DNA from 3 places in the Clostridium sp. CM036 genome. Region 3 is predicted to be linked to each of the others. Evidence: riboswitches for the same ligand, from Rfam matches in the RefSeq annotation. Region 3 holds a riboswitch; each other region holds the start of a gene.
The links. A riboswitch is a leader RNA that binds a small molecule or an ion and turns the genes downstream of it on or off. The one in region 3 is predicted to bind cobalamin.
Positions count from the first base shown of each region.

Region 1: another riboswitch for cobalamin. It lies ahead of ACWJKE_RS10210 (YitT family protein); the one in region 3 lies ahead of ACWJKE_RS16950 (cobyric acid synthase).
Region 2: another riboswitch for cobalamin. It lies ahead of cbiQ (cobalt ECF transporter T component CbiQ); the one in region 3 lies ahead of ACWJKE_RS16950 (cobyric acid synthase).

Region 1 is NZ_CM143652.1:2,171,252-2,174,541, forward strand. Features, by position in the region: gene ACWJKE_RS10200 (ribonuclease J) at 1-281, opposite strand, end outside; gene ACWJKE_RS10205 (DUF3842 family protein) at 530-958, shown strand; gene ACWJKE_RS10210 (YitT family protein) at 1,099-1,950, opposite strand; cobalamin riboswitch at 2,150-2,337, opposite strand; gene ACWJKE_RS10215 (hypothetical protein) at 2,328-2,492, opposite strand; gene ACWJKE_RS10220 (cob(I)yrinic acid a,c-diamide adenosyltransferase) at 2,556-3,095, opposite strand; gene ACWJKE_RS10225 (DUF6262 family protein) at 3,190-3,290, opposite strand, start outside.
Region 2 is NZ_CM143652.1:2,179,559-2,182,848, reverse strand. Features, by position in the region: gene sigG (RNA polymerase sporulation sigma factor SigG) at 1-749, shown strand, start outside; cobalamin riboswitch at 919-1,092, shown strand; gene cbiQ (cobalt ECF transporter T component CbiQ) at 1,470-2,318, shown strand; gene ACWJKE_RS10255 (energy-coupling factor ABC transporter ATP-binding protein) at 2,331-3,158, shown strand; gene ACWJKE_RS10250 (energy-coupling factor ABC transporter permease) at 3,222-3,290, shown strand, end outside.
Region 3 is NZ_CM143652.1:3,567,894-3,571,183, forward strand. Features, by position in the region: gene ACWJKE_RS16940 (site-2 protease family protein) at 31-648, shown strand; gene trmB (tRNA (guanosine(46)-N7)-methyltransferase TrmB) at 716-1,369, shown strand; cobalamin riboswitch at 1,591-1,774, shown strand; gene ACWJKE_RS16950 (cobyric acid synthase) at 1,910-3,290, shown strand, end outside.

The DNA of each region.
Region 1 (3,290 bases), 1.4 Mb from region 3:
CCATAAATAGGTACATTCAATTGTTTTAGAATGTACGGAAGCGACCCTATATGATCTTCATGTCCATGAGTTAAAAAAATACCTTTTACTTTTTCTGCATTATTTTTTAAATAAGTTATATCTGGAATTACTAAATCTACACCATACATTTCCTCATCAGGAAAGGCTATACCACAGTCTATAACAATGATTTCATTCGCATATTCAAAAGCTGTTATATTCTTACCTATTTCTCCAAGGCCTCCTAAAGGAATAACCTTTATACTTTCCTCGTTTTTCACTAAATTCTCCCCTTCATTTATATCAATTATATTATTAATATTATTTTCTTTATTTTGCCTCGAATTATAAAATTAATACCTTTATGGGAGAATTTTTTTTGCTTTTTTATAATCATTTTATTTATACCAACGTTGTAATTTTATTTGAACTAAACACAGAATATACATAAACATTATAGTATAATAATATTATCTATATAAAAATAGATTTCATTATATTATAAATTTTATTTTTTGGAGGTATTACCATGAAAATAGCTGTAATAGACGCACAAGGGGCAGGTCTTGGTCAAACAATCATAAAAAAAATTCGTAAAGAAATTAGCCTAGATATCTATATTGTTGCACTTGGTACAAATACATTTGCTTGTTCAAATATGGTAAGAGCTGGTGCAAATATTGGTATAAGTGGAGAGGAATCAATTTGCTCATTTTGCAAGAAAAATAAAATTGATAGCATAATCGGTCCAATTGGAATAATATGTAGTGGTGGCATTAACGGTGAAATTACCCCCATGATTGCCACGTCAATATTTAATATGGATTGTACTAAATATATACTTCCACTACAAAAACATGGTATTTATATACCAGGCACAAGGAATATGCAAATCAAGGATATAATTGAAGAGATTGTACTTGATATAAAAAGTAATATAAAATATCATTTTATATAAGAAGGTTTATACATAATATTTAAAAGACTTTATTAATTCTTGGGTTAAGACTTCTGTCGGTATTCCATAACTAACAATTTTGCCTGCTTTCATGGCATAAATGTTGTTAATCCGCTCTATTAGCTATCTAAAATTTTTATTTAATGTTTTAAGGATTTAAATCCGTATCCAAAGACTTCATAAATATTATTCACTGTTACAAAAGCATCCTTATCAACAAATTTTATGAATTTTTTAAGTGTTATAAACTCCCTTCTTCCTACTATAACCACAACAACTTCTTTATCCTCATCTGAAAAATCCCCTACTCCGTTATATACAGTAGATGTTTTATCTAGCTTTTCTCTTATATATTTTCTTATCTTATCGCTGTTCTTACTTATAATTGTAACTTCTTTGCACACATTTATTCCATCTATGATGTGGTCTATAAGAAAGCCATTAATTATAACTCCGAGCATTGCATATAATGATAGCTTAATTCCAAAAGCAAAAACTGCCATTAAAATTATAATTAAATCACATATTAAAACTCCTTTTCCTAAATTTATATGAAAAAATTCATTTAATATCTTAGCTAAGATATCTGTCCCCCCTGTTGAAGCGTTTTGATCAAAGACTATAGCTGTACCTATTCCTGATATTAGTATTCCAAATATAAGTTCCAGTAAAATATCTCCTGTAATTGAATTATTAATAGGTATAAACTTTTGAAATACAATTATAATACCTCCTACACCAAAGCTTGCATACACACTTTTTCCACCAAAACTCTTTCCGATAGCAATAAATGCTATTACAAACAAAATAAGGTTTATTATCATCATTATCCAACCTACGGATAACCCCCCTGTAAATTTATTTATAACTATTGCTAATCCATTCGCCCCACCTGTCGCTAAATTATTTGGCATTAAAAAGAAATATAAACCTGCTGATACCATAAGCATTCCTATGTTTATAAGCGCAAATTCCTTTATCTTTATTTGCATAATATGCCTCCTTATAATTATCAATTGTATTACCTATCCTCTGTAAAATAATCATAATTTCTTTCTCAACGAAAAATTAAGCCCTTTAGCATTTATGCTAAGGGCTTGATAATAATACCAACCATATTTGTAAAAAATGCAAAATTTAAAATGCATTTTCATACAAATATGCGTCACACCCCCTATCACTCGTAACGTTCTTGGTGTATTAATGAAGGCAGGTCTTCTGACTTTGGATCATAGTCGCTTTAATCCTTCCCAACAAAATTGTCAGTGGTATAATTTAAAGCTTCTCACCATTACAGCGGCGGGACCGTTCAGGCTTTTCACCTGGTTCCCTTTTAAATGAAATGCAAAACATCTCATACCTTTATATGCTATATTAAATTACTTTCTTTTAATCTCTTCCATAAAACCTTTTTTAATTGAGCTTTATTTATAACAGAGTTTTTATTAAATTCTTCCACAATAACCATATCGGCTTCTCTATTCCCCGTTATATTGACAATAAATTCTTTGCCTAAGTTTTTGTACGTATTCATAATAATTCCCCCTTCAAACTCTAAATATTATTAACTTAATTTTAGAATTTGAGGTGGTTATAATCAAAACTCTATACCCTCTCTAGATGGTATTCCTTCGTTAAAATAATGTTTAATATCCTTCATCTCAGTTACAAGGTTTGCTTTATCTATTATAGCTTTAGGTACGTCTCTCCCTGTTAAAATCAATTCTATATTACCAGGTTTATTCTCCATTAATTCTAGTAGTTGTTCTTCACTTATTAGTTGATTGTTCAACGCTCCCATTACCTCATCCATGATAAGTATGTCGCATTTTTCTTCTTTTAATGCTTCCCTGCAAAATTCATACCCCTTTTGTACTTCTTCTTTTAATTCATTTTTTTCCTCTGCATTTAACGTCCAAAAAAAACCTCTTTTTTTCTCAAACCTAAATATGTTAAAAAAGGGAGCCAATTTTTTTGCACTTTCAATTTCACCAGTTTTACTTCCCTTCAAAAACTGTACCATAAATACAGTATATCCATTTCCTGCTGCACGTACAGCTAGTCCTACAGCTGCAGTCGTTTTCCCCTTGCCATTCCCCGTATAAATTTGAACATATCCGTTTTTTAATTTCCCCATTATATTCATTTCTCCTTTTAATATCTCGTGTACAAGATAGTAAGCCTCTTGTCATAGCTATGTTTGCACATAAACTACATATAAACAATGTAGTTTATAATTTTTCATATAACTTACCTCTAAGAATCTCTAATTGCTCTTTTAACTTCCTATTCTCTTCTTCAAGTTCTTTAATCTTTTTATCCTTAGCCATTA
Region 2 (3,290 bases), 1.4 Mb from region 3:
GTGGTGTAGATACTTCAAAATTACCCGTACTAAAAGAAAAAGAAATGAAAGAGCTACTATTTAGGATACAAAATGGTGAGTATGAGTGTAGAGAAAAATTTATTAAAGGAAATTTAAGATTGGTTTTAAGTGTGATAAAGCACTTTAATAATCGAGGAGAAAACGTAGATGATTTATTTCAAGTAGGCTGTATTGGTTTAATGAAGTCCATTGATAATTTTGATCTAAGTCTAAATGTTAGATTTTCAACATATGCAGTTCCTATGATTATTGGGGAAATAAGAAGATATTTAAGAGATAATAACTCAATAAGAGTTAGTAGATCATTAAGGGATATTGCATATAAAGCATTACAAGTTAGGGACAGATTGGTGAATCAAGACAACAAAGAGCCTACTGTAGCTGAAATAGCAAAAGAATTAGAATTACCAAGGGAAGATGTAGTATTTGCTTTAGATGCTATACAAAATCCTGTATCTTTATTTGAACCAATTTATCACGCTGGTGGAGATGAAATTTATGTAATGGATCAAATAAGTGACACCAAAAATTTAGATGATAATTGGCTTGAAAATATATCGATTAAAGAGGCAATGAAAAAATTAAATGTTAGAGAAAAGTTAATCTTAAATTTAAGGTTCTTCGATGGAAGAACTCAAATGGAAGTAGCAGGTGAAATAGGAATATCCCAAGCACAAGTTTCTAGACTTGAAAAAACTGCATTAAAGCACATGAGAAAGTACGTATAGGGTCCCCTAGTGGGTCCCTTTTTTTACTGTAGCATTTATTTCAGAATATAGTATAATGTATTATTTTGTGAAAGTTTGAAAAATATTATCTTTTTACAATTAAAGTAGTTGATTTTTTGTAATAATAAGTCTACTATGTAATGAGTACATGTGTGAAAGAATTATAAAAATTAAATAATAGAATATAGGTTTAAATTAATTAAAAGGGAATCAGGTTAAAATCCTGAACTATCTCGTAGCTGTAATAGATGAATTTAAGTGCATTATGCCACTCGAAAACGGGGAAGGCGCGCTTAAATAATGATTCTTGAGTCAGAATACCTGCCCATATTTTCGCACTACAAACTCTACGAGTGATAGAGAGGGCTTTATAATGAAAATTTGTTTGTTGATTTTATATGATTAAGCATATTTTTGAATCGTTTCCTTCTAACACTTTAGTTAGAAGGATTTTTGTTTTGTAGACAGGCCTATACTACGAATTGTCAAAACGAGCCTATAACATGATTAGGCAGAATATCATCGTTTTCGCCGGGTGCTTCAATGCGATTATAGTTACATTATCTGGCCTTGCATTTTTAAATCAGATTGTAGGTGTAATTGTTTACTATGCTTCATCTATTTTTATTATTCTAAAATCTCCCAGAATGCTGCCATGGGGTGAAAATTCAAAGGAGATGTGAAATGGGAAAAATTATTATTTTATGTGCCATTTTTCTAATGGTGGGCTTTTTCTTCAAATGGAAAAAAGGGGATGGGACACATAATCATCACCATGGAACCGGACATAAACACGGCGAAGGGTTTTCAATTGATTTTTATGCTTATACTTCTAAAATCAGGCACTGGAATGCTACTTTTAAAGTATCTCTTTCTGTTTTGATATTGATTCTTTGTATTGTATTGGAAAACCCCTATGTATCTGTTGTGGTCATTATTGCAATGGCCTATCTGACCATTGTAAAAGGAGAGCTTCCAGTAAACGAATACTTGTCAATACTGGCGATTCCAATCATCTTTATCCTCCTTGGCACTTTTACAATTGCTATTGATTTTTCAAAGCAGCCGATGGGGCAGTATAACTTGTATCTTGGCTTCTGCTATGTGTTTACTTCTCAGGCAAAGCTTAAGGAAGTGGCATTTTTGATTCTGAAAGTTTTTGCAGCTATAAGTGCCCTACAAATGATGACACTGTCAACTCCATCCTCCGAGATTATATATGTGCTTCGAAAAGCACATGTTCCAAAGCTTATTGTAGAGCTGATGAACCTCATTTACCGTTATATTTTCATTTTAATGGATGTCTATACTAAAATGAAAAATTCCGCAGAATCTCGTCAGGGCTACTGTGATTTTAAGACTTCCTGCTATACATTTGGAAGCATTGCAAGCAATATGCTGGTTATTTCGCTTAAAAAGGCAAACGATTATTATGATGCCATGGAGGCCAGATGCTATGATGGGGATCTTATATTTTTGGAGGAAGATAAAAAGGTAGAGACAATACAGATTGCCTCTGCAGTAGTATTTATAATTTTTTTGATCCTGATATGGGGCGTTACAAGATAGAAAGGAGCTATTATGGGGAAATCAATATTAAAGGTCGAAGATCTATACTACGTCTACGGGAATGGAAAGTCTGCATTGGACGGTGTAAGCGTGGATATCTATGAAGGTGAGAAAATCGCTGTCATTGGTTCCAATGGATCCGGAAAATCTACATTTTTCTTGAATATAAACGGTGTATTTACACCTGAACAGGGAAAAATCATTTACCGGGGTACTGTCGTTAATAAAAAGAATTTAAAAGGACTTCGAAAAAATATCGGAATTGTATTTCAAGATGCGGACAATCAAATAATCGCATCTACAGTTAGGGCAGAAGTTGGATTCGGGCCGATGAATTTAAGGCTTCCAAAAGAGGAAGTACTAAAGCGAGTTGAGGAAGCACTGGCATACATGAACATATCAGATTTCAAGGATCGTCCGCCACACTATTTGAGTGGCGGTGAAAAGAAGCGCGTCACCATTGCGGGCATCATTGCTATGAAATCGGAGATCATTATCTTTGATGAACCTACTGCATCACTGGATCCTTTAAATGCACTGATGTTAGAAGAAGTTTTGGATAAGCTTGGTTCGGAGGGCAAGACAATGCTCATTTCCACCCATGATTTAGATTTCGCATATCGATGGGCGGAGCGAGTCCTTGTATTCTGCAAAGGAAAAATTATCGCAGATGGAACACCATTAGAAATTTTCCAAAATACAGAAATTTTAAAACAAGCAAATCTAAAACAGCCAACCGTGATGGAGATATATGAATTGCTTGTAGAAAAACATCTGCTGGAAGATACTAGTGCCTATCCGAAAAGTACGCAAGAATTTAAGGAAATGTTTGAAAAATAGTTAGGTTTTCTAGGCGGGTTAGCTTAGATTAATATAAATTAAAAACAATAGAGGAGGAAAAAAATGAATCAGAAAGAAAAGAAAATTGTCTTTATTGCGATTGCTTTCGCATTAATTTTCGGGGTAGCTCCG
Region 3 (3,290 bases):
GATACACAACAAATATTAAATAAGATTTTGATGATACCCGCAATTTTATTAGCATTTACTTTTCATGAGTATGCGCATGCTATCGTAGCAGATAGGTTAGGAGACAAAACTCCACGATTTCAAGGGAGACTTACGCTGAATCCAATCGCACATATAGATCCAATGGGATTTCTTATGATTATATTAGTAGGGTTTGGTTGGGCAAAGCCTGTTCAGACAAATCCTAGTGCATTTAAAAATTATTATAAGGATGATTTGAAAGTTTCAGTTGCAGGCCCAATTGCTAATCTAATTCTAGGGTTTGTATTTGCAATTCTTACTGTGTTATTTTCGAAATTTCCACCAATTCATGGTGGATTATATACTATTATTAGCCAAATTTTAATAATTACAGGGTACCTAAATTGTATTTTGTTTTTTCTTAATTTAGTGCCAATACCGGGATTTGATGGATCTCATATAGTTAGGGATTTGTTCCCAAAGTTTTTTTACAATTTACCAGATACAATTTATAGGTATCAATTCTTAATATTTATGGTGTTAATATTGCCTATATTACCTGGTGGACAATCAGTTTTTACTTATATCGTGCAAGCGCCAGGGTTATGGTTATTTAAACAATTTTTAAATATTGCAGGGATGTTTTAATATTAATATAAAGCTAAGAAAATCATATAGTGATTTTTTATTATTTAGAATGTAAGGAGAAAAATATATGCGCTTAAGAAAAAAATATTGGGCTAGGCCAGAGCTGGAAACTAGTCATATTGTAATAACTGACCAATATGATCACAAAGGAAAATGGAATGAAGAGTTTAAAAATAACAATGCAATTCATCTAGAACTAGGTTGCGGTAAAGGTAGATTTATATCAGAAAAGTCCAGGAGAGATCTCGATATCAATTTTGTAGGCATTGATTTAAAAGATGAGGTTCTGGTATTTGCCCTTAGAAAAGTTATAGAAGTAAGAGAAGTTGAAGGGGAACAAGACATAAATGTACGTCTTATGCCAATGAACATTATGCTTATTGATGATGTGTTTGCAAAAGATGAGATAAGCAGAATTTATATAAATTTTTGTAATCCTTGGCCAAAAGACAGACATAATAAAAGAAGATTAACTCATACTAAGTTCTTGACGAGCTATAAGAAATTCTTAAAACCGGGATCTGAAGTTTGGTTCAAAACAGATGATACAGAGTTATTCGAAGAATCGGTAGATTATTTCAAAGAGTGTGGGTTTGAAATATTATTTTCAACCTATGATTTGCATAAGAGTGATTTTAAAGATAACGTAGTTACAGAATATGAAGCTAAATTCACAGAAATAGGCAAACAAGCTATGTTTCTACAGGCAAAATTAATTTAGCGAATTAATGCATCTCCTGTGGAACTGTTGCAGCTTCGCAGGAGATAACTTATAACCATATGAGACTTAAGCATTTTAGATTCTTATTTATTGACAGGATTAACATAATGCTATAAACTTAATTACATAGAAATGTATTAAATTGAAAATTTTAAAAATGAAAATTATGAATTATATTAGTTAAAAATGAATAGATTTGTTTAGGTGCCTATTATTAATCAGCCACTAAAGTGGATGCAGCTACTTTAGTATATGATTAGTAAGGTGAAAAGGGAATGTGGTGTAATTCCACAGCAGCCCCCGCTACTGTAATTGAGAGAAAATCTTTTATAACTACCTGAAAGGGAAAGTGATAAGAGAAAGTGTATCAAGAGCCAGGAGACCTGCCTAAATTAGTAATATTAAGCTTTCGGCGGGAAAGAACTGTAGAATTCAAGTTAGTGCAATGAAAAATTTGTACATAACAGCAGGTGCGCAAGCTTGCTGTTTTTTTGTTGTGTGCCAAATAAGAATACAAGCAGGAAGAAAGGAGAAATAGTAATGGCTAAAGTAATGGTTCAAGGAACCGCTTCATCAGTAGGAAAAAGCATATTAGTAACAGCACTTTGCAGAATTTTTGTGCAAGATGGGTTTTCAGTATGTCCTTTTAAGTCACAGAATATGTCATTGAATTCTTATATTACATTGGATGGAAAAGAAATGGGACGTGCGCAGGTGCTTCAAGCCTATGCGGCAGGATTGGAGCCAGAGGTATATATGAATCCGATTTTATTAAAACCTACCTCGGATAAAAAGTGCCAAATTATCGTTAATGGAAAGGTTTTTGGGAATAGTACAGCTATGGAATATCATAATATGAAATTGGAATTCAAAGACATGTTAAAAAAGCAGTTTGAAGAATTAGAGAAGAAGTTTGATATTATAGTAATGGAAGGAGCAGGTAGCCCAGCAGAAATTAATTTAAGAGATAGAGATATAGTGAATATGGGAATGGCGGAACTTATAGATGCACCTGTGATACTCGCAGGAGATATAGATAAGGGTGGAGTATTTGCGTCACTAGCAGGGACTTTGCTTTTGCTTAATGAGGCCGAGAAAAAAAGAGTTAAAGCCACTATTATTAATAAGTTTAGAGGAGATTTAGAAATCTTAAAGCCAGGACTTACAATGCTTGAGGATATTATACATATTCCATGTGCAGGAGTAGTTCCTTATTTTAGATTGGAACTCGAAGATGAAGATGGTGCAGTAGAATTTAACAAAAAAATTACTGCACCTATTGATATTGCTGTAATAAAGCTTCCACATATATCGAATTTTACGGATTTAGACGCATTAAAGGCTGAAGAAGATGTATCAGTTAGATTTGTTACAACTAAAGGAGAATTGGGCACACCAGACCTCCTTATCATACCGGGAACAAAAAATACTATTGATGATTTAATTTCTTTAAGAAATTCGGGACTTGCAGAAGCGGTTCAGCAATATAGTGTACAAGGTAACGTATTAGGCATTTGTGGAGGCTATCAAATGTTAGGAAATAGCTTAAGTGACCCTAATGGCTTAGAGGGAAATTCAAAAGAAACAGAGGGTATGAAGCTTTTAGACGTAGACACAATATTTGAAGATGAGAAAATAACTACAAGAGTAAAGGCTCGTAGCATTAACATTAGGGATACTAGTATAGAAACTTATGGTTACGAAATACATATGGGAATTTGTAAATATGGTCATAATGCAAAACCACTTTTTGAAATCTATGATAAGAATGGTTCTGATACGTCATCCTTCGATGGAGCAATAAATGCAGGTGGAAATGTTATGGGTACATATATTCATGGAGTTTTTGATGGAGTAGAGTTTAGAGAACATATGATTAATACTTTAAGGGTAAAAAAAGCTATGGAACCTAAAAAATCTA